Regions from separate parts of the Paenibacillus sp. FSL K6-1330 genome, predicted to be linked through region 2. Evidence: predicted binding sites of a transcription regulator. Region 2 holds the regulator's gene; the other holds the start of a gene.
The links. The regulator NrdR, encoded in region 2, represses ribonucleotide reductase genes. The targets are predictions, from matches to a motif close to AACACNATATATNGTGTT.
Positions count from the first base shown of each region.

Region 1: NYE54_RS24105 (adenosylcobalamin-dependent ribonucleoside-diphosphate reductase) is a predicted target of NrdR. The motif match lies at 4,009-4,026, and genes of this name have one in related genera.

Region 1 covers NZ_CP150269.1:5,281,652-5,297,999, reverse strand. The annotation lists gene NYE54_RS24120 (hypothetical protein) at 1-855, opposite strand, end outside; gene NYE54_RS24115 (YqhG family protein) at 1,000-1,962, opposite strand; gene NYE54_RS24110 (SNF2-related protein) at 1,964-3,721, opposite strand; gene NYE54_RS24105 (adenosylcobalamin-dependent ribonucleoside-diphosphate reductase) at 4,134-6,788, shown strand; gene NYE54_RS24100 (hypothetical protein) at 7,039-7,725, shown strand; gene NYE54_RS24095 (hypothetical protein) at 8,005-8,358, shown strand; gene NYE54_RS24090 (hypothetical protein) at 8,708-9,046, opposite strand; gene NYE54_RS24085 (AraC family transcriptional regulator) at 9,110-11,482, opposite strand; gene NYE54_RS24080 (carbohydrate ABC transporter permease) at 11,577-12,458, opposite strand; gene NYE54_RS24075 (ABC transporter permease subunit) at 12,471-13,433, opposite strand; gene NYE54_RS24070 (extracellular solute-binding protein) at 13,504-15,099, opposite strand; gene NYE54_RS24065 (alpha/beta hydrolase) at 15,758-16,348, shown strand, end outside.
Region 2 covers NZ_CP150269.1:5,699,664-5,716,011, forward strand. The annotation lists gene NYE54_RS25890 (helix-turn-helix domain-containing protein) at 1-473, opposite strand, end outside; gene NYE54_RS25895 (dipeptide/oligopeptide/nickel ABC transporter ATP-binding protein) at 1,435-2,205, opposite strand; gene NYE54_RS25900 (ABC transporter ATP-binding protein) at 2,210-3,004, opposite strand; gene NYE54_RS25905 (ABC transporter permease subunit) at 3,005-3,808, opposite strand; gene NYE54_RS25910 (ABC transporter permease) at 3,805-4,752, opposite strand; gene NYE54_RS25915 (ABC transporter substrate-binding protein) at 4,752-6,347, opposite strand; gene NYE54_RS25920 (class I SAM-dependent methyltransferase) at 6,494-7,249, shown strand; gene NYE54_RS25925 (DsbA family protein) at 7,596-7,976, opposite strand; tRNA gene NYE54_RS25930 (tRNA-Ala) at 8,068-8,140, opposite strand; gene nrdR (transcriptional regulator NrdR) at 8,318-8,791, opposite strand; gene NYE54_RS25940 (alpha/beta-type small acid-soluble spore protein) at 8,940-9,167, shown strand; gene NYE54_RS25945 (lytic transglycosylase domain-containing protein) at 9,235-9,801, opposite strand; gene coaE (dephospho-CoA kinase) at 9,798-10,397, opposite strand; gene NYE54_RS25955 (MntP/YtaF family protein) at 10,407-11,147, opposite strand; gene mutM (DNA-formamidopyrimidine glycosylase) at 11,270-12,103, opposite strand; gene polA (DNA polymerase I) at 12,249-14,909, opposite strand; gene phoU (phosphate signaling complex protein PhoU) at 15,176-15,835, opposite strand; gene pstB (phosphate ABC transporter ATP-binding protein PstB) at 15,885-16,348, opposite strand, start outside.

The DNA of each region.
Region 1 (16,348 bases), 420 kb from region 2:
GTAAGGATCCATGAAGTCGCCGGTTGCGATGGAGGGAGTGGCGGCAAACCAATGATTGGACGTGGATGAAGCCACGAGTCCTTTGGCTGTTGTAGGCAGAGATACGGATACCAGCTTCGTCGTTGAATGCGTCTGCTGGGGTTCATCCGGGAGAGCTTCACTATTTAATGCATTAAAATAAATCGGCTTCTTGCCGGGCAGCTGGACCTGCCAGACGGGGGACACGTCATACAGCTTGCGCACGATGCTTCCTTGAGGCAATGATCCTCCGGCCTTCACAAGTCCTTCCGCAGAGAGCCGTTCTTTCAACGGCGCTTGGCTGTAGGGAAGAGTCGAGCCGATTCCGTATTCACTCAGGATATATCCACCGTCTTCTTCTGCACTGATAATCATGTATCCTTGCGGCAGTCCTTCATCGGAAATCGTGACCAACCAGCCGTGCGTTCCCGGACCAAGCGGGGTGAATTCGAGCTTGGCTTCATCCCAGGTCGTAAATGGCGCATGGGCCGATAATTGAGCGACAGTCTCCTCCGCAAAGTCCATCAAACTCCCGGGTACCTGAGCCACGGCGTTGTTCTGATTAACATCTGAAACGCCTGATCTATGATGATCGGCTGTAAGCTGAGTGCTGGTGCTGGTCAGACTAGGGCTGTTCGCAGAATTGGAAACGTCGGCTTGGCTAGCGGCAGCCAAGCTTGCCTGCGGCTGGAACGAGCTGAACAGGATAGTTGTTACGATCATAGAGACAGACAGCATTCGATATCGGCTGGTCTGTTTGTTATCGGGTGATTTTGGCTGGGAATTCTTGCTATCCTTGTCATTATGGTTATGAAGTTTCATGTTCCACTGTTTCAAATCATTAACCGCCTTTCCTTGGCCCTACGCGCCGTGGATGTATTGAAATCATCATATCGGACAAGCTCTGCAAAGGCTGTTGCAAGCTGTCGCGGTAGGAGAAGGGAGAATGGTTCTTTTTTTGCCTGCTTTTGTAGAGGGGCGTCATGATGGCGCACCCACAGGCGAACACAGATGAAATAGACCGCAGGTTATGACGGACAAGCTCACTTTCGGCTCGTACTGCCACTGCATTTCCGACCGACGGTTCTTATATTGCTCCTCAATGAGCGCTTTTTTCTCTTCATCCTGCTCCTTGAGCAGGTCCTCGTAATAGCTGTCGATCACCAGCAGTTCTTCTTCAAGACGTTCTCTTGCTTTGGTGGCCCAGTCATAGTCCAGCTTGCTTATCTTGTCGATAAGATGGTTCTCCAGCGCATCTACGGCCTGTTCGAGCGTAAGAGCCGCCGGTCGGACGTGAACGCTCTCGGGCAAGCGGGGCGTCAGTTCGCGTCCAATCAGGATCGCCGGGAAGTCTTGGGCAATCGTACGACTAGATAATGAGATTCCGAGAAAAAACAATTCCTCCCGCTTCAGATCACAGCTGAACTCCACCTTGAAGCAGACGCCCAGCCACTGCTCATACGGAGTGGAACGGGCTCTCGGACGCGGCTCGGTATCGCGCTGCTGGAACAGGTAGACGCATTTGCCTTCCTCCCGGGAAGCATTCCAGATTTGGGCGAGCCGGCTGCTGCCGTAGCCAATGTTCTCCCGCTGAATGCGGCCGGGACCGAGGATAGGCAGAACTGGGGCATTCCCATAAAAGCGGGCTAGGAGCGGATCCTGCGTAGGCGAGGCGAGCTGCGCTTTGGCCTCGGCTGCTTGGGTCTTTGCAAGCCGTTCGTCGTATTTCTCCGGATCAAACACGAAATTGAAGGACAACGTTTCGGCGGGAGCGCCGGTACGTTCCACGAAGCCCCAGTAATACGGGCGGTTGGTGAGCATTTTGTCGGCTTGCGGTGACAGTTTCACGGTGACATGCTCAGGCGATTTTTCAATGACGGAGCATTCGGTGGCTTCCAAATAGGCCATGAAGTGCTGCTGCACCTCCTGCGGCGTCATGGTCATATTAGGCTTCTTCCTCTCTTAGATTTTCTTCGACGGTGCTTCCCTGCTCGATATCCTGTTTAATATGGTGAATCGAATCGCCCAATGTGCTGATGCGCTGGCGGAGCTCATCGTCGTTGCCGGACTCCAGCATGATTTTGTACAGACTCTTCTCGATGGATTCCTTCTTCTCGAACCGCTCCAGAATGACATCCAGTCCGCCGATGACCATCTCGAACATGTTGATCTTCTCGTGCAGCAGGTTCAGGATGTGCTCTTCAATGGTTCCCGACGTGGACAGATTATAGATCTTCACGTCATTGGTCTGGCCGAGACGATGCACGCGTCCAATCCGCTGCTCAACCCGCATGGGATTCCAGGGCAGATCAAAGTTGATCATATGGTGGCAGAATTGCAGATTGATGCCTTCGCCGCCAGCTTCCGTCGCGATCATGACCTGCGCCTTGCCACGGAAGAGATCCATCATCCAGTCCTTCTTGCCGCGGTTCATTCCGCCTCGGTACGGTACGGAGATCAGTCCATGATCGCGGAAATAATTGAGCAAGTATTCCTGCGTGGCGCGGTACTCCGTAAATACGATGACCTTCTCGTTCATTTGCTGGATGAGCTCGATGGTTTTTTCCGCCTTGGTGTTGGCTTTGATGGCCTTGATGAGATAGACGAGCTCCCAGATTTTATCGCGCAGCGGAGAGTCCTCGGGCAGCTTCTTGGACAGATTAACAAGAGTCACGAAGACGGCATCGCGGCTGCTGCACACTTCACGCTGGAGCGTAACGAGTGACAGCATACTGCTTAAATTTCCCCCTGCTGCCTGATACTGATCTTTGACGAAGGACGTAACGCCGTCGTATAATGACTGTTCTTCGGGCGAAAGGCTAAGCCCTACATTGCGGACGGATCGCTTGGTGAATTTCACTTCGCCCTCGCCGCGGCGGTTACGGATCATGACCTTGGACAGCTCATCCTTGAGCTGATCCTGGTTCTTGGGTCTTCGTTTATCGACAACAAAATTAGCGGCAAACTGCCCTTGGCCTCCGAGCTGGCCCGGCTTCAGCAGAGTGATCAGATTGAAGAGCTCGCTGAGATCGTTCTGCACCGGCGTGGCCGTCAGCAAGAGGCAGTATTTTTTGCGCAGCTTTTGAATGAATTGATAATTGGATGTTTTCTTGTTCTTGAGTTTGTGCGCCTCATCGATGATGAGCATATCGTATTCCTCGTTCAGCAGAATCTCCTGATGCGGATCGCGTTTGGCCGTGTCCATGGAGGCGACGACGATATCATTACCCCAAGAGTACGCTTTTTTCTGCGCAATCGCGGGAATGCCAAACTTAGAGTTCAGCTCGCGAACCCATTGCAGCACAAGGGAAGCCGGAACGAGAATCAACACTTTGGATACCAGACCGCGCACGATGTATTCTTTTAAAATAAGACCGGCTTCAATCGTCTTTCCTAGTCCCACCTCATCGGCGAGAATCGCTCTGCCCGACATCTCGAACAATACGCGTCTGGCGGTATCAGTCTGATGGGGGAGCGGGGATAAGGCGCCAAGATGCTTAAGGCATTGTAATTCTTCAAAGCTTGTAACCAAGCGGGATTTCTCGCCCTCAACGGCAAGTTGGGCCAGACGATAGTCACCCCAAGGTCCACCCTTGTCCAGTCGACCGGCGAGATCGTCAAACCAGGAACGGTCGATCTGCAGTGGAACGGGAAGGCGTGGGTCGGTAATCATGCCTGATTCGGCAGATGGCTGATGGTTCATGTCGATCTCCTCCTGTTGTGAAAGATTCCGGGCCAGCGGTGTATATGTAGTATGGACGAAAAAAGAAGTCTTCATAACCTTGCACGAATTCGGGAGGCGTGGAATACCCTATAGGGCGCACGGCTGCTGGAATTGGATATTTTCATCCTTTTTTTTCATAGGGAAGGGTGAAAAAGAGAGCGAGAGGAAGAAAGCGGAAGCTTGCGAGCGGGAGCTTGGATCTGTTGGCTTAATTTTCACATTATCGGCATAGTTAACCTATATATAGTGTAGTATAATGAATTGGTAGCACTATATATGGTGTATATAGTGGTTTTAGATGTTTGACCGACTACATAACAGGTTATGTTGTTGGTGAGCGCATAACTGCGGAACTTTTTAATTTTATATCTTATATAGGAGGTAGTTGCTCTTGAGTACGATGCAGAATCAGCGGCTGGAAGGTTTAAGCGAGAAGATCTTTTTGGACCGGTATGCCTGGAAGGACGCGGACACCAACAACGCGAAGGTAGGCGATGTGGTGCTCGTTTTGACGAAGGATGATCCTAAATTTCCGACCAAGGAAGTTGGCGAAATCGTGAATCGCGAAGGCCGCAAGGTCACGGTGAAGACACGGAAGGGCGAGCTTGTGGAATCGGATGTGGAGAAACTGACGTTAACCATCGAGAAAACGCCGGAAGAAATGTGGGATCGACTCGCGGCTGCCATGTCATCGGTTGAGGCAACGCCGGAACTGCAGGAAGAGTGGCGCGGAAAGTTCCGCGAGATTCTGGATGATTGGAAGCTGGTACCGGGCGGACGGATTGCAGCTGGAGCTGGTGCGAGCGATGAATTGACGCTGTTCAACTGTTACGTGATTCCTTCGCCGAAGGACAGCCGGGGCGGCATCATGGAAACCCTGAGCGAGATGACCGAGATCATGGCTCGCGGCGGCGGTGTCGGCATTAACTTGTCTTCCCTGCGTCCTCGGCGTGCGATCGTAAGAGGCGTGAATGGTTCTTCCAGCGGCGCGGTATCGTGGGGCGGATTGTTCAGTTATACAACGGGATTGATCGAGCAGGGAGGAAGCCGCCGGGGTGCGCTCATGCTGATGATTAACGATTGGCATCCGGACGTGGAGGATTTCATTACCGTGAAGCAGACGATGGGACAAGTTACGAATGCGAACCTGTCGGTATGCGTCAGCAATGATTTCATGAAGGCCGTGAAGGAAGATCTGGACTGGGAGCTGGTGTTCCCGGATACTACTGATCCTGATTATGATGAGCTGTGGGACGGGGATCTGGATAAATGGAAGAAAGCCGGACACCGTATCATTCCATATAAAACCGTAAAAGCACGCGAGGTCTGGCACACGATTATCGAATCCGCATGGAAATCGGCAGAGCCGGGCGTCGTATTCATGGAATACTATAACCAGATGTCCAACAGCTGGTATTTCAATCCAATTATCTGTACGAACCCTTGCGGTGAGCAGGGACTTCCGGGCTGGGGCGTATGTAATCTGTCCGCGATGAACCTGTCGAAGTTCTATGATGAAGCGAATCATGACGTTGCCTGGGATGAGCTGGCGACAACGACGCGTTACTCTGTGCGTTTCCTGGATAATGTCATTGACCGGACGCCGTACCACTTTGAAGAAAACGAATTGAACCAGAAAAAAGAGCGCCGCGTGGGTCTCGGAACGATGGGCCTGGCCGAGCTGATGATCAAGCTGAACATCCGTTACGGCAGCCCGGAATCGCTGGAGTTTCTGGATAAGCTGTATGGCTTCATTGCTCGCGAAGCGTACCTCGCTTCCGCGGATATTGCCGAGGAGAAGGGTTCGTTCCAAGCATTCGATGCCGAACTGTACCTGCAAAGCGGTTTCATGAAAAATATGACTGAGGTATATCCTGAGGTTGCTGAAGCGGTACGCAAAAAAGGTGCGCGCAACGTAACCGTCATTACCCAAGCGCCAACGGGCAGCACGGGTACCATGGTCGGAACGTCGACGGGGATCGAGCCGTACTTTGCCTTCAAATACTTCCGTCAAAGCCGACTTGGCTTCGACGAGCAGTTCGTGCCGATTGCCCAGGATTGGCTGGACAGCCATCCGGGCGAGGAGCTTCCGGATTATTACGTCACGGCGATGAGCCTCTCTGCCGAGGATCACATCCGCGTGCAGGCGGCGATTCAGCGCTGGGTAGACAGCTCCATCTCGAAGACGGCAAACTGCCCGTCGGACTTCACGGTTGAAGATACAAAGCGTTTGTATGAGCTGGCATTCGACCTTGGATGCAAAGGTGTAACGATCTACCGCGACGGCAGCCGTGACGTGCAGGTGTTGCAGACGGAGAAAAAAGAAGATAAGGCCGCCGAAGCGACAACAGCTTCTACTGTGGACACGGCGCTGGAGCAAAGCGCGACAGGCCAAGCCGCAGAGGATGCGGCGAGCGTTGAGCCGGCGGCTGCAAGCGTGGCAGTGACAGCCTCACCGAGCAAGAGCGGGCTGGATAAACAATACAAGAAGCGTCCGCAAGTGCTGCGCGGCGCAACCTATAAAATGAACACGCCGTTTGGCATGGCGTACATTACGATCAACGATCTGGACGGCATTCCAAGCGAAATCTTCCTGAACGTCGGCAAGGCCGGATCGGATGTGTTCGCGATGGCGGAAGCCTTGGGCCGCGTCTGCTCCTTGTTCCTCCGTTACGGGGACCACGGCAATAAGGTAGAGCTGCTGATCAAGCACCTCAAGGGCATCGGCGGCACCGGCGCGATCGGCTTCGGCGCAAACCGTGTAGAATCTATCGCCGACGCGGTGGCGAAGGCGCTCGAAACGCACGTGGTAAACAACGCTGGGGCGGATCATGACCATGATCCGGCACCGGTCGCAGCCACGATGGCGCCTGCTGATGCAGATGCCGGGAGTGAGACCATAGCCGCGGGATATGGTGGACATGGTTCGCACGCAGGCGGCAGTTCCATGTCGCTGGATCTATGCCCATCTTGTGGCGGGGCGTCTCTGATTAACATCGAAGGATGCAAGACTTGCGGGAATTGCGGGTATAGTAAGTGTTCGTGAGGAAGTTGAACTCTTTGTTTAGAAAACATTAGATAATGAATGATCATTTTAAAGGCATGTGAGATTTCCGCGAAGGCGGGGATCTCCTTTTTTTTCGTACGGCCAGCATGTACGGTGGTGTGAGTGGAAGGGGGAGCTGCCCTACCTACTCGGTTGTTATAGGAAGGGAGAGGAGCAGTTGGAGCTCCCCTATGTTGCTCTGTATGATGGTGGAACAGACCGGTTTATTTTTAAGAGCACGTCCAGTTTCATGTCTGTAAAATGGTTTCCCCAGCCGATTACAAACTATATTATGATATGGGCGATCTTTAATAGCCTTGTTGGATTGGCCCTGGTTATTTGGAAATATAGACAGGAGAAAAGAAATAGTGCTGAGCTTTCTATTCAACATCTAGGATTAAAAATCGGTCTGAACCCCTTGATGAAGACTTTTATTCTTGCTCTATGTATCTTTGGAATCTTTTTTACGGTTGTATTTTTGGCAGAATACATCTTAAATGCTGATTTTAAATTATGGATACTGGGGGTATTTACATTCCATTCAGATAAGTTCTTGGTGTGGATGAACTACCTGCCATTCTTCTTCATTTTTTATCTGACGAACTCGTTGTTTATAAACAAATTGAGTTTCAGCAATATCAAGTCTGAAAAAGTAAACATGATTGTCGCTGGATTCGGAAATGTGCTTGGAATCATGATGATCAATGGAATCCAGTATGCTGTTTTATTTATGACGGGCAACTCATTCTGGCAAGAGACGAGACTTTATCCCATGGTTTTACTTCCCTTTATTTTCTTATTATTTGCAGCGGCAATGATTAGTCGAAGCCTATACAAACTGACAGGAAACATTTGGCTCGGTGCAATGGTGAATACATTGATCATAACGATGATTGGAGTTGCTAACACGGCTACCTTGGTTCCTTTTCAAACTTAAACACACACAGGAAATTTACGGTAATGCAGGGGGAAGCGAATACCTGAAATCTAGAAGTACCAGTTCCTCTGCACTGCAGATGGAATCGGTGCTTTTTTTTTGCAATATATTAACCGTACCACCAACACCAAACGTTTTTTGTTCAGAATTTCGATATATATGCATATAATATTTATTTTGGTATAATAGTTAAAATATTACTTTATGATCTAACCATTACATATATTTTCTCTACTGACATTCTATATCAAGAAGGAAGGAAAGAAAGGAGGTGAATAAATGAAAAAAGTAGTACTAATCTTATTATTAGCGTGCTTCTCTTTCTCTACTAGTGCATTTGCTGCCTATACTGCAACATCTCATGATTTGACAGTTAGCCAACCAGCTCAATATAAATTAAGTGTTGGCCTATGGAGTTCTACGAATGAAACCGTTGATCTAACGCTTTATTCGAAAGGACCATCTGGTCAACTTAGTACAGTCTTCACGACTACCGTGAATATTGGGCCAACTTCTTCAAGTCCTGTCGAGTATTCAGTAGGTTATCTTAGCCCTGGAACTTATGTCCTCAAAGGACAATTCCAAGGGTCTTATGGTAGTTTAGGACCTGTTAGTTTGAATCAAGCCAATTAATAAAAGACATAGAGATTAAAACGGCCAAGCTCAATCGTATGGCCGTTTTATTTTTTTAATTGAAAAAGGCTCGGTTCAAAAAAATTGACAATGGAGTTTTAGAAGAATTATTTGGCAGGAGTTATGGGGAATTCGAAGAAGATACTAACAGCTGGTAGAAGAAAGAGGTTAGTGGGCGCTGATAGCGTGGATTGCCTAGTCTTAATCAAGTAATCCCTTTACTTATTTTCTTAATGTAATACCTGCTTATTTCTACCCAAAGCCAGCTGTAGAAAAGCGAGAACACATAAATGATGGCGATCGTACTCAGGCTAAATGTAGATGAAACTGCCGGGCCCAGAACAGGAAATCAAAAAACGTATAGCAAAAAAAGGATTCCTGCCCACAAAGACAACGACCCGGTAATCACGACCGGCAAACGTATGTTCAAATAAATCAGCGAACCGCCAACCCCAAGCCCCAATAAGCCTGTCGTGAAAGGAAAAACGATCAGTTCGCTTGGTTGGATAAAAAAGAGAAGCAACATCGTGAGCAAATAGGCGGTCAGACCGGAACCGACGGAAAGGATCGTACATAACACAATGGGGGCTGTAGCGAGGGGACTAATCAAGTAGCCTATCCCTGGCAGTAACCCTCCCATGGATTGAAAAATGGCGGATAGCGCGTCAAGAAAAGCGACCGTAATCATGCAGCACATCCTGTCTTTTAATGAGAGATGTGCTGCCGATATAAAATAATGCGGTATATATTCCTATTGATTTAATCCGGCACATTTCGTAATACTTTCTCTATATTTACCGGGAGTAATGCCTTCGATCTTCTTAAAAACCCGAATGAAAACAGTATCGCTTGTATAACCGACCATCTTGGCAATCTGTGCGTTGGTCAGCCCAGGATCCGACATCAGTTTCTTAGCGTGATCCATGCGTACGACAGTCAGATAGTCGTTGAAGTTCTGTCCACTCACTCTTTTAAAAAATTGTGAAATATATTGCGGCGTGATCTGCAAATGCTCAGACACTAAATTCAAGCTCATGTTTGGATCGGCGTAATTCGCTTGAATGCAGGTTTGAATTTGCAGAAGGAGCTGTTCATTGTGATCGCTTCGTTCCAGTTTGAACGATTCGGCGGCCGATACATACAGGTCCTTCGCTTTTTCAAACATTTCGTCGGTTGTTTTACAGGAAACCAGGAATCGCACAGGGTGGATGTCACCTTCTGTAAGCTTCCGGTAGGCCAGCGTATCCGAATCCGATGCCATGATACGCAACAGGGTACCGGCAAGACTGAATAATAAGCACCTCCCAAGCTCCGGAGTGATGGATTCGTCGCGAAAATTTCGATCGAACAGCTGTGTGAGCAGTTGGATAACTTGCTCTGTATCGCCGCTTCGAATACAGTTAATTAACTGCAGCTCGGTTTCGACGGGGTAATAATATTGCAGCTTTTTCTGGCGAATATCATGATAGTAAAAGGTCGACAGCTGCCCATTGACCATCCTGTACTCTAAGGCGGCAGCCGCTTCCAAATAGGCTTCCCCAATCTGATGCTGGCCCTTATGAACGCCGCTTACGGCTATGCTGATCTCCAGCTTGAACCTAGTCTCCAGCATGCGATGCAATTCGGATACGATGTCCTTCACCCGGCAAGCCGGATGATCCATCTGATCCGGCATTAGATTAACGAGCAGGGCCAGCCGGTCTTTCTCCAAGTCGATCGTATGTATCGTATGGCCTTCGTAGATTGAATCTTCAGCCAGATTGGAGATGATAAATCGCACCAATGCCCATTGTTTTTCACTTTGGTTCGGTGCGAACCGGGACATGTCGTCCACTTGAACGAGAATGACGGCAAAATGAGGAAATGGAAAATGGATGCCCATAAATTCCAGCGACTGTTTCATTTGCTCTGGAGGTTCAAAGTAGCCTTGAAGCACACGATGCAAATAGTTAGAACGAAGAATGGGCAGTTGTTGAGTCAGTTTGTTTTTAATATGCCTTTCTTCATCCCAGGAAATCTTCATCATTTCCAGGATGTAGTCAAATTCATTCACAGCAGGTTTACGTGGATGAGACTTTCCGGCCTGAATCGCCTCTATCATTCTCTTGATTGGAAAATAGTTTCTGTACGCGATTCCATATGCAGCTGCACTCCCCGCAAGGATACATAGCAAGAGAAGCCACAGCGCAAGATGCTCCATTTGTTTCACTTTCTGTAGATATATATTCAAAGGCATCACAGCAATATAGTACCATCCGACTTGTCCCGAGGTTGTGAATGATACCGTTACATCTTGACCGTTCAGATTGTAATTGCGTAAACCGGAGTTCGACTTCAGTTCATTCAATATCGAGTGTGATAACGGACTTGCACCAGGGGTACTGCTGATGAGTTCATGATTTTGGTTCACGATATAAACGGAACTCCCGTTTGCGGACTCGATTTGTCGTGTCATTTCGTGAATCTTGGTTTCATCGATCAGAACCGTAAGATTCCCTTTAATATTGGATGTGTCTTCGACCGGCAACGATTGCATAAAGGTAATCACTTGCATGGGGTCATCCTTCAGGTAGCCGTTTCGTTGTAAGGTGGAGGACGGCAGGTATGTTTGACTATGATAGCTAGTCATCTGCTTACGCCATTCTTCATGGGTCAGATGTTCAAAGCGATAATATTTATCATAAAAGTTGTGAGAATCGGTTACGAGATTCGGTTTGATTACAGAATCGCTTCGGTCCAAAAAAATATAGAAATCGTATACAAAATCCTTGGTAATTCTCGAATGCATGTTTAAATAATCTCTTGTAAACTGGACCAAATGATACCGTTCTGACAAGTCTTTGTGTTCCGTATCCAATAAATAACGCAGCTTCGGATTGAGTATAATTTGATGGGATAATTGTTCAATTTCTTTAAAATTGCTGTCTATATTGAGACGCATCTGCTCCAGCATGCCGAGATTGGACCGTTCCGCATTGGATTTCATGATATGTTCAATATTGGTATAGAACACAAACCAAATCAGGATGGGAACCAGGAGCAGAAGACAATTGGATACGAGCATCCTGATGAATAGGCTCCTTCTTTTGCTTCCGGCATTCTTTCTTCGAATGATTGAAAACATGGCGATCCTCCTAGTATAGAAAAGCTTGCTCAATCCCTATAATTCGGGAAGAGCAAGCTTGCTCCCTTCGTTGGATGACCGATTCGTGTGATGATCATTCTTTTAACGCACCAATCAGGACACCGTGCACAAAATACTTTTGCAGAAACGGGTACAGGCATAATATTGGAAGTGTAGATATGATAATCGTCGCATATTTGATCGTGATCCCGATGTCCAACCGATCTGTGGCTGCTGCATCGGTCGTCATACTGTCCGTACTATTCGAGATCAGAATTTCACGGAGCACTAGCTGTAGAGGAAATAACTCCCGATCACGCAAATAAATCAATGCGCTAAAGTATGAATTCCAATGTCCCACTGCATACCACAGCACCATGACGGCAATAACGGGCATCGAAAGAGGCACAATGATTCTGCTCATAATAATCCAATCATTGGCCCCGTCGATCCGCGCGGATTCCTCCAAACTAACGGGTACCGCTTGAAAGGCGGTTCGCATAATGATCAAGTTAAATGAACTGATAGCCCCGGGCAAGAGAAGAGCCCAAGGCGTATCCAGCATGCCGAGACTGTTCACCAGCAGAAAGGTTGGAATCAGCCCCCCATTGAACACCATCGTAATCACGATGATGAGCATGATGGAATTGTTGAAATAGACGTTGCGGCGAGAAAGGGCATAGGCACCGAGCGTTGTCATGAATAGGTTAATGATTGTGCCGCCAGCAACATAGAAGAGGGTGTTCCGGTAGCCGGTCAGAATCATGGGATTATCTATAACGGCTTTATACGCATCCAGATTAAACCCGGTCGGGAAAAACAGCATGCCGCGAAATCGGGCGATTTCTGCAGGATCGCTTAAAGATGCGAATAATACGTATAGGAACGGATAAAGCGTGACGAAGCAAAGCAGGAGCATGAAACATGTATTGACGACGGAAAATATCGATTCACCCAGGCTGCGTTTGTGAAACATACCGGTCCTCCCTTACCACAATTTATGTTCGCTCACTCGTTTGCTAATGGAATTGGCGAGTACGATCAGAATGAAGCTGATGACCGAATTGAATAACCCAACGGCAGCGGTATAACCGAAATCGGCTCCCAGGATACCTTTCCTGAATACATAGGTAGAGATGACATCGGCCGTCTCATAGGTCATCGGATTGTACATCAAAATAATTTTCTCGCTCCCGACGGAAAGCATGGATCCCATGTTGAGAATGAGCAATATCACAATGGTCGGCATGATCCCGGGCAGGGTAATATGCAAGGTCTGTTTCCATCGTCCCGCTCCGTCAATCCGGGCCGCATCATAGAGAGTCGGATCAATGTTGGCTATGGCGGCGAGATAGATAATAGAGCCCCATCCGATTCCCTGCCAGACGCCGGAAGAGACGTACATGAACCGAAACCACCCCGGCTCCTGCATGAAGGCAATCGGTTCAAGTCCGATCATGCCAAGAAGTTGATTCACCAGACCGTCGCGGGCAAAGAAATCGATCATCATCCCGACCACAACGACGATGGAGATAAAGTGCGGGAGATAGCTTATCGTCTGGACGATCCGTTTAAAAAAACTCCTGCGAATCTCATTAAGCAATAAGGCAAGTATGATCGAAGCGGGGAACGCAAACAGCAATTCATAGATATTGATCAGCAAGGTGTTCCGAATCAGTCTCCAAAAATAGTGGTTTCCAAAAAAACTTTCAAAATGATCGAAACCCATCCATGGACTTCCCCAAATTCCGTCGGCAAGTCCGTAATCTTTAAAAGCAATTTGCAGACCATACATGGGTCCGTAATGAAAAACGATGTAGTAGGCAACGACGGGCAGCAGGATAAGATAAATGTAGCGGTTCCGTATTATGTCCTTTTTTATCATGCTCCATTTCTTCTCTGCCCGGTTCCCCGTTGCCGTCTTCACAATGTTTCTCTGTACATTAGGCATGGTTTACTCCTTCTTTGAATACCGGAGAACGGCAAGCCGCAAGCTTTCCGTCTCCAGTGTAGTAGGCATGTTATCGGTTGTTATAGCGTTCCAATCCGGATTGCTGCATTTGAATTGCCTCGTCGATACCCATGCTTTTCATGGTAGCGACATACTCATCGAACTTATCCAGCGATTCTGCTCCCATAATGAATTTAACGATCATTTCATTTTTATACGTATCGATATCGTTCATGATCGAGGCATATCGGCTATTATTTTCCCGGGCGATGGTGATCGGAGGCATTCTTTTTTCATTCGAAGGTTCTGCCCAGACCGTCAAAGCCTCTTGCTGCTCCGGTCTGGCCGCATATTGCTCCATATAGCGTACATCCTGCAAGAAAGGACCCGCATCAGCGGACAAGACATGCTGTTTCAGGGATTGGGCAAGCGGCAATCCTTCCGGATTGTTCATGACGGAATCCATATATTTCGGATAACCGTCAACCATCGTATAGGATGTGCCTTCTTTACCGAAGTTCATGATCATTCGTCCTTCTTCACTATAGAAATAATCGAAGAATTTTACGGTTTCAGCGATGTGCTTGTTGCTTTCAGTTATAGCAGTGAATATGCCGACAATCTGATTGTCCATTTGACCGAATATCGGTTTACCGCCAGATTGTGACGTCGGATAGGGTGTGGCAATAAGCTTGAATTGCGGTTCCTTGGACTCCATTAAATCCATAAACCTGCCCATGCCTCCGCCTACAGCCATAACAGCCGCACCGACCTGATTGCCGGTTATTTTGGCATCGTACATTTTGCTGTCATTGGCTGCAAAGTCTTTGTCCAGCAAGCCTTCATTGTACCAACGGTTCATAGCCTCCAGGTATTGCTTATATTCGGGTTGAACGGGGCCATATTTAACCGTATTTCCTTCGTGATAGAAGCCGTTCGGGATGCCAAAAGCGCCAGTAAAGGCAAGTTCGCCTGCTCCCATCATGATCGGAATTTCATCCGCCTTTCCGTTGCCGTTGGGATCTTGTTCCTTAAACGCTTTCAAAACGGTATACCATTCGTCGATGGTTCTGGGAATAGGCAAATCCAACTTGTCCAACCAATCTTTACGTATAACCGGGCCGGAGTGGGTTTGCAGTTTTCTCACGGGGCGGATGAACGGAAAACCGATAAGATCGCCATCGTCCGTTGACGCCTGTCTTCTCCATTCTGGGTTTTCGTCCAGCAGCTTTTTGAAGTTAGGCGCTTGGTCCAAATAGTCATTTAATGGAATGATCTTTCCATCCTTAATCGCTTTTTGAGCGCCTCCCGGATAATTATTCCACGAATATTCAACGACATCGGGCAGCGATTTCGAGGCCATCATCAAGTTGAATTGTTCGCCAGCTTGGCCTTGGGCCGGGTGTTGGTAATCGATTTTGACACCGGTTTTATTTTCGATTTCTTGAATAGCGGTAATCTCACCATAGCTTTTCATAATAGCGGCTGCGTCGGGATGCATCTGTTTCCAATACGATAAGTTGCTCAAAGGTTGGGTTGACTCTGTGGATTCCGTACGCCCCTTTGGCATCTTCTCACTACTGCAGCCGGCCATCGCTGTGGCAACCAGTCCCAGAGATGTTATAACAGGTATAAGCTTTTTGATGATGTTCCTGCTCATCTGCATAAACCGTAGTTCCTCCTCCATATTTGATGTGCTTTTGACATATTCAGCATAAAGGATGGTTGTTTTTTCCGGAATCATATAAAATCAGGAAAGGGTTGCCATTATTAAGATCAAGCACTGGCGAATATAAAACTGAATCGACCATATTAAAGATTGGCCCTTATAAGTGGGGAGAGATTGCAAATCATTGGGGTTAAGCAGCGAGCCGCAAGCCGCAAGCTGCAAGCTGCGAAAAAATCTTCGCATAGTTTCAACAAGTTAAAGTCGGAGACGTGCATGAACTGCAACAAACAAAAAGAGTGGACGCTAGATTGTGAACAGCCGTGTTTGATGCTCCACGCGATCTCGTGTTAGATGTTTGGACGGAAGAGGAGAATCTGTTGAAATGGGGAAGCGAATGGGGATAGATAAGAATGTGTGAGGAGGGGAAATAGATGACATTTGTTTATTAAATTCTGACCCATTTATTGCATCGGGGTGCAAATCATTTGAAATAAGGACGCTAAAGCTGGCCAACGAAGAAAATAATTATTTACTAGCGAAATGGGGGCATTTAAACAATAATGGAATTATTATTTGTTTGGACTTTAAGGTTCTCGGGTTCGCGAGTATCCAAACGTTAGACGAAATCATTTGAAACAGGGAAGGATGGGAGACAATGAAATTAGAGGTTTTAAGTGTTCCCTCGTATTGGAAAACTGAAATGAAACAAAAATATATTCAACTTTATGAGGAAAACAGCAAGTTGGTTGTTTTGTTTCCCGGAAAAAACTATCCTTGTGATAAACCAATTCTACATTTTGCTGGAACCTCCGCACTTCAAAGTGGTTTTGATTTATTGGTACTGGAATATGGATATCAAGCTGCGAGAACGAATTTGGATGTTAATGAACTGCAAAGAGTCATAGAAGATAGCCACGAATCGGTTCAACGAATCATTGGCAAGTACAAGCAAGTTGTTTTTATTAGTAAGAGCATAGGGACAATAGTTGCTGGTGAAGTTCATGGGAAACTTGAAATTCCAATCAAACACTTATTTTTGACACCAATCAAAGATACAATTCACTATATCAACAAGTTTAACGGACTTGTGGTTTATGGAACAAAGGATGAAGTGTTTAATAATGAACTTGCAAATCAAATTAACATAGACAAAGTTAGAGAGGTCATTGAAATTCCTAATGCCAATCATTCTTTAGAGACCGAAAATGTTGAGGAAAGTATTGAGATTCTAAGTAAACTCGTAAGG
Region 2 (16,348 bases):
ACATATCCGCGGGAAAACCAGATCAGCTGTGCAGAAATTCGGCTCGGATGAAAAAAGTAGGCCGGCTCGTCCGGCGGTTGAACCATTCCGGATTCAGTGATCAAGCCGCATGTCGGATGGATTTCGCAATCCGTATAACAGCCAACGGGCATCTCAATCTGGTGCAGATTGGTCGGACTGTAGATTCCGTTGGTTAATTTCAAACTCATACGTAAATCATCAAACGTTCGTGTGCAAACCTTCATTGTGCCTCTGGATGCGGGCAGTACCTCCGTCGCGATAATGCCCGCATTTTCCAGCACCCGAACATTGAAGGCGACCGTCGATACAGGCAGATCTAATTTTTCAGCAATATCGACAATATTTTCTCGGCTGTGATTCAAAAGCTTTAAAATGTTTATCCGGACTTCCGAAGCCAATGCATGTGCCACTTTTCTCAGTCGTTCCGATTCATCGATTGACAACTCCAACATTTTGCCCTTTTCCCCCTATTGCGAGTTTTATCTGCATAGCTGGTTATCATTATACGTTACAACAACCATATCTCCGCAACTCCCTAAGAGCACCAGATGTGATAACACATAGGCCCTTAACTGCAGCTGTTATATTGGGCATCGGCGTTGAATTGGCGCTTAAGCCTGTGCTGCCTGCAGAGTTCACGAATCTTCTCTACCATGTGATTTGTATTTGCTCCCGTAGGCGTCTTTCCAGCGATAGTAGGTGGCACGAGGAAGCCCGATCCATGCACTTGCTTGGTTACACTGACTTCCCCTCGAATGGACTCCATCCACTCCACTACAATCGTTGGAATTAACTTCGCTCACAGGAATACCCGTTAATTTCATTTCAATGGCTTTTCTCTTCACTTCTACAGGGTAGCTTACTCTTGTTGCCAACGCAAAAACACCTCCAAGCTTGTCTCCATATCTTACGACATGGTTGCATTCTCTTGAAGGTGTTTAAATTACCGAACGATGGCTCAAGGATGAAATCTCTCTTGCCTTCCTGTGCCGCTTAAACCAGTCTACCTACTATAATGACCGGTTTGTATTGCAGCAGCCATCATTACACCGCGTGCTAGGAGAGGCTCGAAGCGTTCGCAGTGGACAAGCCTGTATTGAACTCCGCTCCGGCTTCGACGCCCTACTGCTTCGATCACTTGTTGCCTTGGTAGTCTACACTGCCCCTAACTTGCCAGCCATGTGTTATAAACACTGACTTCATAATAGATTCTTCCTCATCTTCTATTGAGCAGTAGCGAACTCACGAGTGATGTTCCTATACTTTGTAGGTGAAATTCCTTTTTAGCTTTAAATTGCTTAATAAAGTAAGTGTCATACTCAAATTCGGTATCACGTGCAATTTCATCAAGGTTCATACTGCGGCCAGTTTCGTTCCGATATAGACAAACTCTCAATGAGTCATTGCTTCGTCTTATACATACTGCTTCCACGCAGTTTCAAGCATTTCGGTTGATTTAACCAAATTCATGGTGTAGCTGTCTCGCTCTCTCTCATGACGGAGGGAAGAAGAACGGAACTCCTCGACCATCTTCCCCTCTTTCATAACCAAAATATCCGTACACAATCCGGGTACAAGCGAGAGATCATGCGTAATGAACAGAAGAGACAACCCCTCTTCCTTCTGAAAGGACATAAGTAGTTCGATGATCTGCTGTTGTAATATCATATCAAGGTTGGAGACGATTTCATCGCAAATCAATAGTTTGGGATGAATGATCAATGCTTTTGCCAGGCAAGCCCTTTGATATTGTCCTCCGCTTAGCCTGCCTGGCCGATTTCTGAGCAGGCCCTCATGAAGGCCGACCTTGCATGAATATTCCATAACCCTCTCTTTACGCTCCTTTTTTTTCAAATCTGTAAAGTTAATTAATGGCTCTTCCAGGCACTGAAACAAGCTCATCGAAGGATTCAACGTTGAGGCTGAATTCTGAAAAACAATCTGAATATCGCGATACCATTCTTTATACGATTTAATTCCTTTGCTAGGTAACCCTCGCCCATTGAATAGAATTTGACCTGATGTCGGCTGCTTCAATGCCATAATCAGTTGGGTCAGCGTAGATTTTCCACTGCCGCTCTCACCTACAATGGCCAGAGAGCCTCCATCTTTTATAGTAAATTGGATGTCTTTCAGAATCTCCCTTCCATTGATTTCTTTATGTAACTGATGCACTTGAAGCATGAGCTCATACGCCTCCTTTGCTAAGAAACCTCTGCGATCGATGCATGCATAACCGTTGGGTATATTCATGCTCAGGTTGCCCCAGGACTTTATCCGGGCTTCCCTGCTCAATGATTTCGCCGGCACGCATGACACCAATCCGATCCGCAAGATAAGCGGCAAGGAGTAAGTCATGCGTAATAAACAACATACTCATGTCCAGTTCTTGTACTAGAGAACTCATAAGAGATATGATTTCTGCTTGTGTTGTGACATCGAGTGCACTCGTGGGCTCATCGGCTATGATGACTTCAGGTTTTAACAGCAGCGCCATCGCGATCATGACACGTTGATTCATTCCGCCGCTCAGCTCATGAGCATAACGTTTCATCACATGTGCCGGTTCTTTCAAGAGCACTTGAGATAGCATCTGCTCCGCTTGCTTCTCAGCCTCATATCTCGAAACGGGCAAGTGGCTCCGCATCAAATCACTCAATTGCTTTCCGATAGGAATAGAAGGGTGCAAGGCTTGTTCAGGATGCTGAAAAATGGCACCTATATGTCTCCCCCTGATTTTCCGCCAGTTCCGCTTGGATAAACGATTCAGTTTTTGGCCGCGTAACAGGACATCACCAGACATTTGCAGATTAGCAGGAAGCAACCCTAACATGGCTTTGCTTGTTAACGTTTTACCGCTCCCGCTCTCTCCGATTAAACAGTACGTCTTCCCCGATTCCAAAGAAAAGCTGCTGTTATTCACCAGAGTTAGACCCTCCGCATTTCGAATGTTCAGATGATTTACTTCGACTATGACCTCCATTTACTTCTCCCTCCTTAGCCGTTCGCCTACAATCTGGAAGGAACAGGCTGTCAGAAAAATCATGAACCCCGGAAAGAAACCCATCCACGATGCAACCTGCAAGTAATTTATCCCATCCAGCAACATAACCCCCCATTCAGGTGACGGAGGCTGCGCGCCAATCCCTAGAAAGGATAGACCCGATAATGTCAATATCACCTTGCTTACATCAAGGATCAGCATGGTTCCAATCTGAGGCGCGATATTCGGTATCATATGCCTTATCATCGTTCTCATTCCAAAGGATCCGCTTACCCTGCTAGCAATGATATACGGTTCCTTCTTAACGTCATGGATCAAACCCCGTATTAATCTCACGTACTTGGCCCACCAGGACAGTATCACAGCAAAATAGACATGTTCCATGCCGAAACCAAGAAAACCGACAATCACGATCGTGAGCAGGATATTCGGCAATGCCGTAAATGTATCCGTCACGCTCATCATGAACATATCAAGTTTTTTTCCAAAAAAAGCGCTCGCCGTACCAACAAAAAGCCCGATCAGCATGACAACGCCGAGAACGATGAAAACAGGGAACACCGATTCACTGATGCCGTGGATCACGCGACTGAACAAGTCCCTTCCTAAATAATCCGTTCCAAAGGGATGAGCAAGGCTTGGAGGAAGAAGCTTTTGCTCATGATTCGTATGGAGCGGGTCATAGGGTGAAACCCATGGGGCGGTGAGTCCTGTAATCATAAGAATCGCGATAAACAGCAACGCTGCTGCCGGAAGTTTATTGACCCGGATGAGACGAATCATAGTTCCCACCTCTGCTTGTCCAGATGAATGCGTGGATCGGCTAAGAAGTACAGCATATCGGTCACAAAATGAAACACAAAGATAAACGCAGCCACTAGAAGCGCGCTCCCTTGAATGACTGGAAAATCACGGCGATATATAGCCTCAAGCATATATTTACTGAACCCAGGGAAACTAAAGATCGTTTCCGTTATGATCGAAGCCCCGAAAAAACTTGGCAGACTCGTCGTGATTAACGTCAGGACCGGTACGAGCATTGAGCGAAATAAATAGGATGGATATAAGATCGAGTTACGCAAACCTCTGGCCCTTGCAGCCTCGATATACGAGAATTTGCTGTACTGAACGGTATAGGAACGTACCATTCGAATGAAATAAACGCTTTGTACCAGCGAAATGGCCGTCACCGGAAGTACATAATGCAGCAAGGTAGAACTGCCAATAACCGGAAGGACGGGCCATATGACGCCAAACGCATACATTAGAAGAATAGCGAGCCAATATAAAGGAACGGACAATCCCAAGATGGTTAACGAGTATACGACTCGATCAGGAATCGAACCCTCATTTAGCCCCAGCCATATCCCGACCGGTATGGAAATGATGATCGTTAGTACAAAAGAGCCTGCAATGAGTCTATACGTCGGCTCTAAACGACTTATAATTTCATGTAACACCGGTTCCCCCGACATGAAGGAATGTCCCAGTTCTCCTTGAACAATCTGAAACACCCAGGCCATGTATTGCTGAAGGAACGATTGGTCGAGTCCCCATTGTTCCTGTAGATCAGCCACCAACGACTGCTCCGGTACCGCTCCGATCTCTAACAGCATCATGGACGCCGGATCGCCCGGCGCCAGACGCATCAATGCGAACACGAACAACGAAAACAGGACAAAGGTAATCATCAGCATCAGCAGGCGATGGATCATGGAACGCAGCATTACTGGTCTTCTTTCTTCAAGCGATGCCATTTCAACGGATCGTCCTCGATTGCATTGAATGCAAAGCCAATCACATCGCTCGTATGAACAAAGGTTTGCTTGGTATAGTATATGGGTACCGACATAGCTTCCTCATTCATTCGAAGAAACACTTGGTCGAACAGGGCTTGCTGTTTCTCGACGGAAACCGTAGCCGCAATTTGATCCAGCAAATCCGACAAAGGACGATCTTGAAAGGCAACCCCCGGCGTAGATGGCGAGCTGTGGAATAACGAGGATAAGAATCGATACGGCAGTTGAGCATCCGTATAGGTCCGGTACATCAGCAGGTCATAATCCTTGCTGCCCCACAGCGTATCGTAGTATGCCGCCCTTTCCTGATTCACAATGTGGATTTGGATTCCGATCTGCTTCATGTTGTCTTGGAAAATCTCCGCCATCTCTTTCCATTCTGGATATTCTTCCGTTTGAATGACCAACCGCAACTGCAGGACTTGCCCGCCTTTCTCGTAAAGACGCTTCTTTTCGTTCCATTCGTAGCCCGAGGCTTCGATCAGTTGTTTGGCCTTCTCGGGATTGTAAGGATAGGAAGGCTGATTATCATCGGTTACAAACGCAACTTTCTCTTGAAACAATCCTCTGACGGCATCGCCGGTGCCATCGGCATATTTGCTCGTATCGTTTCCGTAATTGACGGCCTGGCGAATGTTCTTGTCCGATAGAAACGCCTGGTTTTGGTTGATGACCAAAAAGTAGGACATCGTACTCGCCCCGGTCTCCACCATGTACTTATCGTTATTTAGGAAAACACTTAGACTTTCTGCTGGAACATTACCAAGTTCCCCGCCTGCAAGATCGACCTCTCCGGATTGCAGCGCCATCACCCTTGCCTGAGGATCTGTAATCACTCTAAAAACGAGTGAATACGCTGACGGTTCCTCTAACCAATAATGTTCATTTGCTATCAGTATGGTCTCCACCCCTTGTCGGTAACTGCCTATTTTCCAAGGGCCCGTGCCGATCGCTTGCTGAAAGGTTCCGTTCGCGTCTCCCGCTGGAGTTACCGAGTTTGGACTCATAATCCGAAACGGCCTTGCCTGGCTGAGCTCATACAGCACTTGAGTTGCGGTATGTTTAAAAGAAAGCACGACAGTGTCATCATCCGGTGTTTCTATGTTTGCAATCAAACGGGATATTTCCAGCGTGGCATTCTCTTCCCTGCTGACCGCCCTCTCCAAGGAAAACTTAACCGCCGTTGAATTCAATGGGCTGCCGTCTGAGAATTGCACCTGATTCCTTAAATGAAAAGTGTACATCTTACCGTCTTCGGAGACCTGCCAGAATTCAGCCAGGCTGGGAACAAGCTCCCCTTCTCCTTCATATTCCACAAGCGCGTCATATACAGCGGCATGCGTATGTCTTGATCCATTGTAGGTCGAAGCATCGAGCTTATCTCCCTCAGCGTCCTGCGTTACGGCAACAACGATTTGCTTGTCTTCTGCTTTGCCAGGGACCGGGTCTGTTTCTTTCGAACACCCCATAAGCAAAGATAATGCGACAAGTCCTGCAACTCCGAATCTAAATCTCCCCAACATCCATGCTCCTCCTAATTTTCTTCTAGTTGTTTGTGATTAAACAGCCGCTATGATCTTGACCGCTTGCATACTGAGTAATCTTTGTATATTATTAATCGTAATAATTACGATTTGCAACATTTTTTTAAAAAAAGGAGATCTGAATAATGACCGAGCATAAACTTGCGCAGCAATATCGTGACTATTGGGACAAAGGAGCTGCTGTCTATGATGAAATTGTAGATACGGAATTTGCAACCGACTCCTATGATCAATGGAAAGCGATCTTGAATCATCAGTTATCCGGAAAACAAAATTTGAAAATCCTAGATGTGGGAACAGGTCCCGGCTTCTTCGGGGTTTTGCTTAGTTGGATGGGGCATGAGGTTACCGCCATTGACTCCTCGTCTGAAATGGTGGCTAGAGCTAATAAAAATGCGAAAAAGCACAACTGCAATTTCAAAGTAATAGAAACCGATATTATCGATTACAAGACGGAAGAAAGATATGATATCATCATTTCCAGAAACGTCACCTGGTTCCTATATAATCCTGTTGCCGCATATCAAAATTGGCATGGCATGCTGAACGACGGCGGACAAGTGATGATCTTCGATGCCAACTGGAATTTGTTTTTGAGTAATCCCCAAGAGGCGGAGCTGTTCAGAAAAGCTAAAGAAGAGGCAATTGATCAAGGTTACTTGCCTTATCGCGAAGAGAAGGATATCGAAGAAGGGGATCAATTGGCGCTTACCTTGCCATTGACCTACGTAAGAAGGCCGGGATGGGACGCCGAAATGCTGCGATATATCGGATTTGCCAAAATCCAAGTCCATGAAGGTTTCGATGCCGATTTTTATCGCGCAGGAGAAAAAATTCTCAATCGCCATAGGCCCATGTTTGCCATCGTTGCTGAAAAATAAGTATACATCCTAAAAAAGACGTCCAGCCAACCTTGATGAGAAAGCTGGCTGGACGTCTCTGTTTTACAGCCGGGTAAATTCTGCCCGGTCAAAGTTTCCGATATATTTATAGGTGGAATCGGTTGACCTATCAAAACAAAATACACATCGTGAACGCCGATGAGTCCTCCGTCAGCTGTCCGGTGGCGATTTTGTAGGGGCGCACCCGCTTGCCGTTGGAGGCACCGGTATCGTTCCGATCAAGGTGCCGTCCACTCCGCCTAGCCGAACCTCTACGGCGGAATACGGGGCACAGTTCGTGCTGTTGCCGGAATACTCGATGGACAGCTGGTTACGACAATTAGGGTCACACGGGTGTTTTCCTCCCCCAATGGTCCCCTCTGAAAATCGTCCCAGGAATCGTATTAGTACGGTGGAAACCTTGGAGCACCTGGTTACCAATGATATAAGTGGGTACGGCTCGAACTCCGCTTTCATAGTATGCATGATGCAGCGCTTTCTGATGAGCTTCTTGGTAACGTCTTGTCTCCAATGCTTGCTTGAACTCCTTTTCATCCAGACCAAGTTCAGCGGCCAAAGATGTTAGTACGGAGACTTTACCGATGTCTTTTTCCTCCTGATAGTAAGCGCTAAAGACACGTTGAATATATGCTCCTCCCTTGCGCTGCATGTTCTCATGACCTAATGAATGGCCATGCATGTTTCTCCATATTAATTTCGTCCCCAATTCGTCCCCAAATCCATTTAAATATGTATTTAAAACCGTCCTAATAAAGCAAAAAACCCTTGATGATATATCATCAAGGGTTTTCTTATTATGGAGCCTAGGGGGATCGAACCCCTGACCTCATCGCTGCCAGCGATGCGCTCTCCCAGCTGAGCTAAGGCCCCGTAAGCGACTTCTATATCATATAAAAAATCAGCAGGCATGTCAACATGTTTTTCACATTTTTTGATGACGTGCTGTATCCCTTTTACTTCTCTATATAATGTCACTTAGCGATGATGATAATGGGCCCTATGAGAGCACCAGAAGAGCACCTGGATCGTGCGGAACCATGGGCGCTCTTACAACTCCGAAACGTCCGTACCCTTGGACAGCAGGCTTTTCAGTTCCTTCATAAACATATTGATATCCTTGAATTGGCGATACACGGATGCAAAGCGGACGTAAGCTACCTCATCGACCGGATATAACCGCTCCATCAGAAGCTCCCCGATCTGGCGGCTCTCCACCTCTGCTGCTGCGGTATTGCGCAGTGCTTTCTCTACATCCGAGACAATCATATCCAGCTGGTCCACGGATACCGGACGCTTCTCGCATGCCCGGATCAAACCGCGGAGCACCTTCTCCCGGCTGAATTCTTCGCGGCTTCCGTCCTTTTTCACGACGATCAGCGGCGTTTCCTCCACCATCTCAAAGGTTGTGAATCTCTTGCTGCACTGCTCGCATTCCCTGCGGCGGCGGATGGATTTATTCTCGTTGGCCGGCCTGGAATCAAGCACTTTCGTTCCGGCATAACTGCAATATGGACACTTCATAAAGTCATCTTCACTTCCTTCGTTTCAGCGTATTTCGCCTTGAATGGCGCTACAGAAAAATTTACCAGCAAAACTTTGTTCTTTTATGTTATGAAAATGCGAAACCCGAGACATAATACTTTTACCAACCCAAGGAGGTGAACTTAACATGGCACAAAGCAACAACAACTCCAACAACCTGGTTGTTCCTCGCGCAAACGCTGCTCTTGAGCAATTGAAGTACGAGGTAGCTCAAGAACTTGGTATCTCCATTCCACAAGACGGATACCAAGGTAACATGACTTCCTACGAGAACGGTTCGATCGGGGGATACATCACAAAGCGTCTTGTAACCCTGGCCGAGCAACAATTGGCTGGTCAATTCTCCGGTCAATAATCGATTCTTCCTTAAAAAAGGAGTGTTGGACGGCTCGATGTAAGAGCCTGTCCAGCGCTCTTTTTTGTTAAAAGCCGTCCTTATACACATCTGTATACTGATTATAATAATAAATCACGCGCTGTACATAGTGACGGGTTTCCCCGATAGGAATACTCTTCACATTCTCGTAGGTTCCATCCCACATGCCCTTGTTGATCCAATTCTTCACGTTCCCGGGGCCTGCATTGTAAGCGGCGATGGCGGCAATCGGATTGCCGTCCATTTCCTTGTGCAGATTCTGAATATACCAGGTGCCCAACTGGATATTCGCATCTACTTCATTCTTCACGTTCAGCAGGTTCACCGATGGCAGCTTGGCCATTTCCATCGCCCAATTCGCCGTATCCGGCATCAACTGCATAATGCCCAGCGCGCCTCTCTTGGATTCCTTGCCTGGCTTGAAGTTCGTCTCCACTCGAATGATGGAAGCCACCAGGAAGGGATCGACCTCATAGTAAGCGGCATGCTTCCGGATTTCATCCTTATAATGAATCGGATACAGCAAGGTCATCCAGTTCGAGCTCAGAAACAGCAGCGCTACAAAAGAGACAAACAACAGAAGCAGCACTCTTTTTTTACGGAGCCACCTCATAACCGAACCAGCCTGCCCCACAGGTTGTCCACCTGCTGCTGTGTTTCGGCCAATGTTCCGCTGTTATCAATAAGGATATCCGCCAGACGCTTCTTCTCCTCGATATCCATCTGGCTGTTTAAACGCGCTTCTGCCGCTTCCCTGTTAAGATCATCGCGCACCATCAGACGCTCTAGCTGCAGCTCTCGCGGTACATAAACGACAGCGATCTGGTCAAGATAAGAATAATGCTCCTTAGCCTCAAGCAGCAGCGGTATATCCGCTACCACGAGCCGGTCCGGATACTGCCGCTCATACGCTTCCGTCCGTTCCCGGATTTCCTGCCGGATCGCCGGATGCGTGATCTCATTCAACACCGTTCTCTGCTCGGGATGATGGAAGATCATCTCCCCGAGTTTTTTTCGATTCAACGTACCGTCCTCAAACAGGATCGCTTGTCCAAAATGTTCGGTCACTTTACCCAGCACCGGATGACCCGGGAGCATCACTTCCCGGGCGATGAGATCCGCATCGACGAGAAGTGCTCCCTTCATGGTCAACATGGAGGACACGGTGCTCTTGCCTGTTGCAATTCCTCCGGTTAAACCGATATTCATGACTTCACCTCATAACAGCTTCATTATACCCATGACGATTAACAAAAAAGCAGGCAAATAAGAGATAAAACGCATGCCGCCTTTGGACGCAAAGCGTAAACCAACCCTCATACCCAGCACCAGGAATATCCCGCTAAACAAGGAAACAACCGTTGCGGTACCTAACGGTGAGAAGCCCAGCATGGCTGCGCCAAGTCCTGCCCCGAACGCATCGAGCGATAGCGCGATCCCGAGCCACATCGCCTCCCACGGAGAGATGCTGCCGGAGTCGTCCAGATCCGCCTTCGAGGGACTGCGGAGAATTTGAATGACAACGCCGATCTTCGGAATCTCAAGAGAAAATACCGCCCGCTGAAGATGCTCTTGACCTGCCGTGTTAACCTCACGTCGTAATTTTACTTGATGGTCAGCCCCCTGCGTTTCTATAAGAGACTTTGTAATAACCTTATTGGAAACCGGCTGCACATCAGACTCGTTTTTTCTGCGAACTTGCTGGCATAGAGACCACAAGCCCAGCAGAATCAAAATGGCGGCTCCGATCACGGACGCCACAGATGGGGATAAGAACCGCTGTAACAGCGCGCCTGCCTGCATGGAGGCGCCAAGCACCAAGCCGGAACATAGCGAGATGATCAATACAGACAGCAGCGGTATCCTGGTTTTGCGCAGACCGTATGTAACCCCCGCCCCAAATCCGTCCAGGCTTAATGCCATAGCCAGCAGCACAGACGAGAAAATATGACTGAGCACCCTTTTCCCTCCTCGTAAGCTCCACATCAAGCGGCTCATTCATGAAGAAGAGCAGCTCCATGCGCTCCACATATGTTCCACATTATATGTGTGAGGAAAGGAATGGGTGCACGCCTATTGGATTACTTCCTTAACGGCTGACACTTCGGGCAGAAGTGGGTCCCCCGTCCGCCAACCACGATCTTATGAATCGGTCCTCCGCATGTATTACACGGCTCGTCCTTCCGTCCGTAAATCTGATGACTGTGCTGGAACATCCCCATTTCACCCTGTCCATTGACATAGGATTTAATGGAAGAACCACCCGCGTCAACGGCTTCGGACAGTGTATCCACAATCGCATGAAACAATCGCTTGAGCTCGGCATCCTTCAGGCTGTTAGCATTGCGCTCCGGATGAATCCCGGCTCGAAACAATGCCTCATCGACATATATATTGCCGATACCGACCACATATGCCTGATTCAGCAGCACCGCCTTGATCTTCGTTTTCTTGCTGCCGATGACTTCCTTAAAGGTTCCGAACGTAAACGTCTCATCCAGCGGCTCATAACCCAGCTTGGCAAGAGGAGCGTGCTGGAACTCTTCCCCCGTTGCAAAAAGATGCATCGTTCCGAATTGGCGTACGTCCTTATAGCGCAGCTCCGTGCCATCCGAGAAATGAAAGATGACATGGGTATGCTTCTCCACCGGCTCCTCAGCAGGGTACACCCCGTAACGCCCTTCCATCCGAAGATGCGAGACGAGGACTAGCCCATCCAGCAATATCCGTAAAAATTTCCCGCGGCGCTCTACACCTTCCACGGTATGATCCTTCAGCATAAACGCAAATGCCTCAATATCGTCGGGACGCTGAATGATCCGCGGCAGATGTACGGATACGTGATCTATATGCTTACCTTTAATCAATTGGTTCAGTGTTCGTTTCACGGTTTCTACTTCCGGCAATTCCGGCATAATGACTTCACCTCATTTCCCATTATACCGGAAGTTGGGACAGAGCGGGACCATGGTTTTGTGGAAAGGTATGGTGCATATCGCGCCCCTCTTCACGCCATGATCCCTATAAAAGATCTTCTATTAACTGACACAATGTGCAACTTTACTTCGCTTCGTACCAGTTCTCGCCATAGCTGACTTCCGACTTCAGCGGTACCGACAGTTTTAGTGCCTGGCTCATCACTTCCGGAACCAGTTCCTTCATGATCTCCAGTTCATCCTCCGGCACCTCAAACACCAATTCATCATGCACTTGAAGCAGCATGCGGCTCTTCAATTGACGATCATACAATGCCTTGTCCATATGGACCATGGCCAGCTTGATAATGTCGGCGGCCGTTCCCTGAATCGGCGTATTCATCGCCGTCCGCTCCGCAAAGGACCGCAGATTAAAGTTGCTGGCATTAATCTCCGGCAGATACCGTCTGCGTTCAAGCAACGTTTTCACATAGCCATCTTGCTTCGCCTGCTTGACGATCACGTCCATATAACGCCGCACACCTTGGAACACCTCGAAATACTGGTCAATGAATGCCGCGGCTTCCTTCCGGGTAATGTTCAGGTTCTGGGACAAGCCATAATCGCTGATTCCATACACGATGCCGAAGTTAACCGCCTTGGCGGACCGCCGCATATTGGAGTCCACCTCATCCACGCCGACTCCAAACACATCCATCGCGGTCTTGGTGTGGATGTCCATATCGTGAACAAAAGCTTCCTTCAGCCGTTCATCATCCGAGATATGCGCAAGCACACGCAGCTCGATCTGGGAGTAGTCCGCTGCCAAAATGCTCCAGCCCGGCTCGGACGGAACGAAAACCTTACGCAGCTTGCGACCTTCCTCCAGACGGATCGGAATGTTCTGCAAATTCGGAAATTGGCTGCTCAGACGTCCCGTTGCGGCAATCGTCTGGCGATAATAGGTGTGCACTTTGCCAGTCTGTGACGAAATCTCCTTCAGAAGACCTTCCACATAAGTGGATTGCAGCTTGGCCAAGGTACGGTACTTCAGGATCAGACGGACAATATCATGATAAGGAGCGAGCTTCTCCAGCACCTCGGCATCGGTAGAATAACCGGTTTTGGTCTTCTTGATGACCGGAAGTTCCAGTTTCACAAACAGAATCTCGCCCAGCTGTTTAGGGGAATTGAGATTGAATTCCGTTCCAGCGATCTCATAAATCTCATGAACCAGCTTCGCGATCTGACCTTCAAACTCGCGACCCAGCTCTTTCAGATCCTCCGCATTCACGGCAATTCCCTGTTTCTCCATATCGGCCAAAATGCGGGACAGCGGCATCTCCAGCTCATGGAACAGCGGCAGCATTTCATTAGCAGCCAGTTCCTTCTCCTGAACGGGAACCAGTTCGGATACAGCCAGACATTTTCTGGCCATGTGCTCGCTGAGCTTCTCCACATCGGGAACCTTGTATTTGGCCCCTTTACCGAACACATCCTCATCGGCTTGAAGATACGCAAGCCCGTATTTGGAGGCCAGCCCGCTAAGGCTTTGATTCGCTTCCGTCGGGTCGAGCAGGTATGCAGCCAGATGAACGTCGAATGCTGCGCCGGCAAAAGCGATACCCTGCCAGTGGAGAGCCAGATCAATGCGGTGCAGATCATACCCGCGTTTCGGGATCCCGCTATCGGCAAGCCAAGTACGGACAGGCTCGGCCTCTTCCGACTTCAGAACCTCAAAAGGAATGAAGTACTGTCGTTCCTCTGTAGCGAGTGCAAGCCCGATCACCTCAGCATGATGAGGGTTTTCCCCATGCGTCTCAACATGGAGCACGGTCACCTGGGCCAGGTTATCCGCAACCTCCGCAAGTTCCTTCGTGTCCACAAGGGTCACTTCAATCTTCGCTTCGGGCTTCGACTCAGCCGGATCTCCGCCCATTCCGCTTGTGCTCAGGTTTAACCGTTCAATCAGCGATTTAAACTCCAGCTTCGCCAGTGCAGGTCCTGCCGTCTCTTCATTCAGGCCTGTAAACGCCATGTCATCCAGCGACTGCTCCAGTGGTACTTCGCGGAAGATCGTGGCCAGCTTCTTGCTGAGTATGGCGGAATCGGCATGCTCTTCGATCTTCTCTTTCATCTTGCCCTTCAGCTCATCTGTACGTGACACCACGGCCTCTACGGATCCAAATTCATGAAGCAGCTTCAGAGCCGTCTTCTCACCCACTCCTGGAACGCCGGGAATGTTATCGGAAGCATCGCCCATCAGCCCCTTAAGATCGATAATCTGATCAGGCGTCAGGTTATAACGTTCCTTAATCTGTTCAGGTCCGTAATACTCAATATCAGTAACGCCCTTGCGGACCATCGCGATCGTGGTATGTTCCGAAGCCAACTGCAGCATATCCTTATCCCCGGATACGACCATCACCTTGCGGCCAGCTTCGTCAGCTTGACGGGTAATGGTCCCGATAATGTCATCGGCCTCATAACCGCCAATTTCGAACTGGGAGACGCCAAGACCCTTCAGCAGCTCTTTCAGCAGCGGGAATTGTCCGGAGAGCTCAGGAGGAGTCTTTTGACGGCCACCTTTGTAATCCTGAAAATCCGCATGCCGGAACGTTTCCTTGCCGGCATCGAATGCCACCATCATATGGGTCGGTTTATGCTCCTCAATTAAGCGAAGCAGCATGGTCGTAAAACCGTAAACTGCATTCGTCTGCTGTCCGCTGGCATTGGTCAACGGCGGCATCGCAAAGAATGCGCGGTAAATGATATTATTTCCATCAATCAAAATCAGCTTGTCCATAGAACACCTCGCACCAATATTACTTCCTTTCCACATGATAACATAGGTTACTCCCAATTCCGAACAATCCGTTCGATTAACGATGAATTCTTGATGAAACGCAAAATAACCCCACAAAGTGGAGCCTGTGCTTCGATGCTATTCCAAATACTTTGCGGGGACCCCAAATATATAAATGCGATTAAAGAATGGTTTCCGCTTCGCTGGAGTTTTCTAAATTCTCGCAAAAAAACGCCAGCTTTCGCCAGCGTTAGGCTGTCATGATGCTATTGATTGAGGTCGGGACGGTGACCTGTTACGAGGTACACGGTGCTCTCGCCAATGTTCGTGGCATGGTCGGCGATCCGTTCAATGTAACGGCCCACCATGATCAGCAGCATCGCTTGATTGGCCGAGTCCGGATCAGAGGTCAGATGCGAATACAGATCCTGCAGAATGACGCTGTACAAATGATCGACCTGATCGTCATCCTGGGCCATTTTATAAGCCAGATCCGTGTTTTCCATCAGATAGGATTCGATGGATTCCGAGACCATCGCACGCACCAAATCCGACATCCGCGGAAGATCCACTAAGGGCTTGATCAGCTTCTGGCCTTGCAGACGGATCGTGACTTTAGCGACATCACGAGCCAAGTCGCCCATCCGCTCCAAATCGCTGGCAATTCGGAAAGCAACCAATATCCGGCGCAAATCCTTCGCCACAGGCTGCTGGGTTACGATCAAGCGGGAGCCGATCTCCATGATCTGCTCTTCCATTGTGTTTAACTGCACATCGTTCTTGATAACCGCCTGCGCTTTCTCCGCATCCAGGGTCTGGAGAGACTCTACACTGCTCGCCAGTGCCTCCTCCATATGCTTGCCCATATCCTGCAGCAAGGTTTTCAGCTCATTAAGCTGCTGATCAAACTCAATTCTCCGGATCATGTGTGATGTTCCTCCTATCTACTTTTAAGAAAGATCATATGAGTGTGGGTTAACCAAATCGACCCGAGATATAGTCCTCGGTACGTGCATCCGACGGCGTCGAGAACAGCGTATCGGTGCTTGCCGATTCAACCACTTCGCCATTCAGGAAAAATACCGTCTGCCCGGATACGCGGGCGGCCTGATGCATATTGTGCGTTACCATAACGATGGTGTATTTGCTCTTCAGCTCTTGTACCAGCTCTTCGATTTTCAGGGTCGAAATCGGGTCCAGCGCGGAAGTAGCTTCGTCCATAAGCAGAATATCCGGCTGTACGGCAAGTGCCCGGGCAATGCACAGACGCTGCTGTTGACCCCCGGACAAGCTCAGCGCGGACCGCTTGAGATAATCCTTGACTTCATCCCACAGCACGGCCTGCTTCAAACTCTGTTCCACAATTTGGTCAAGCTCCGCTTTACTGCGGATACCGTGGAGTCGCGGACCGTAGGCGATATTATCATAAATCGATTTAG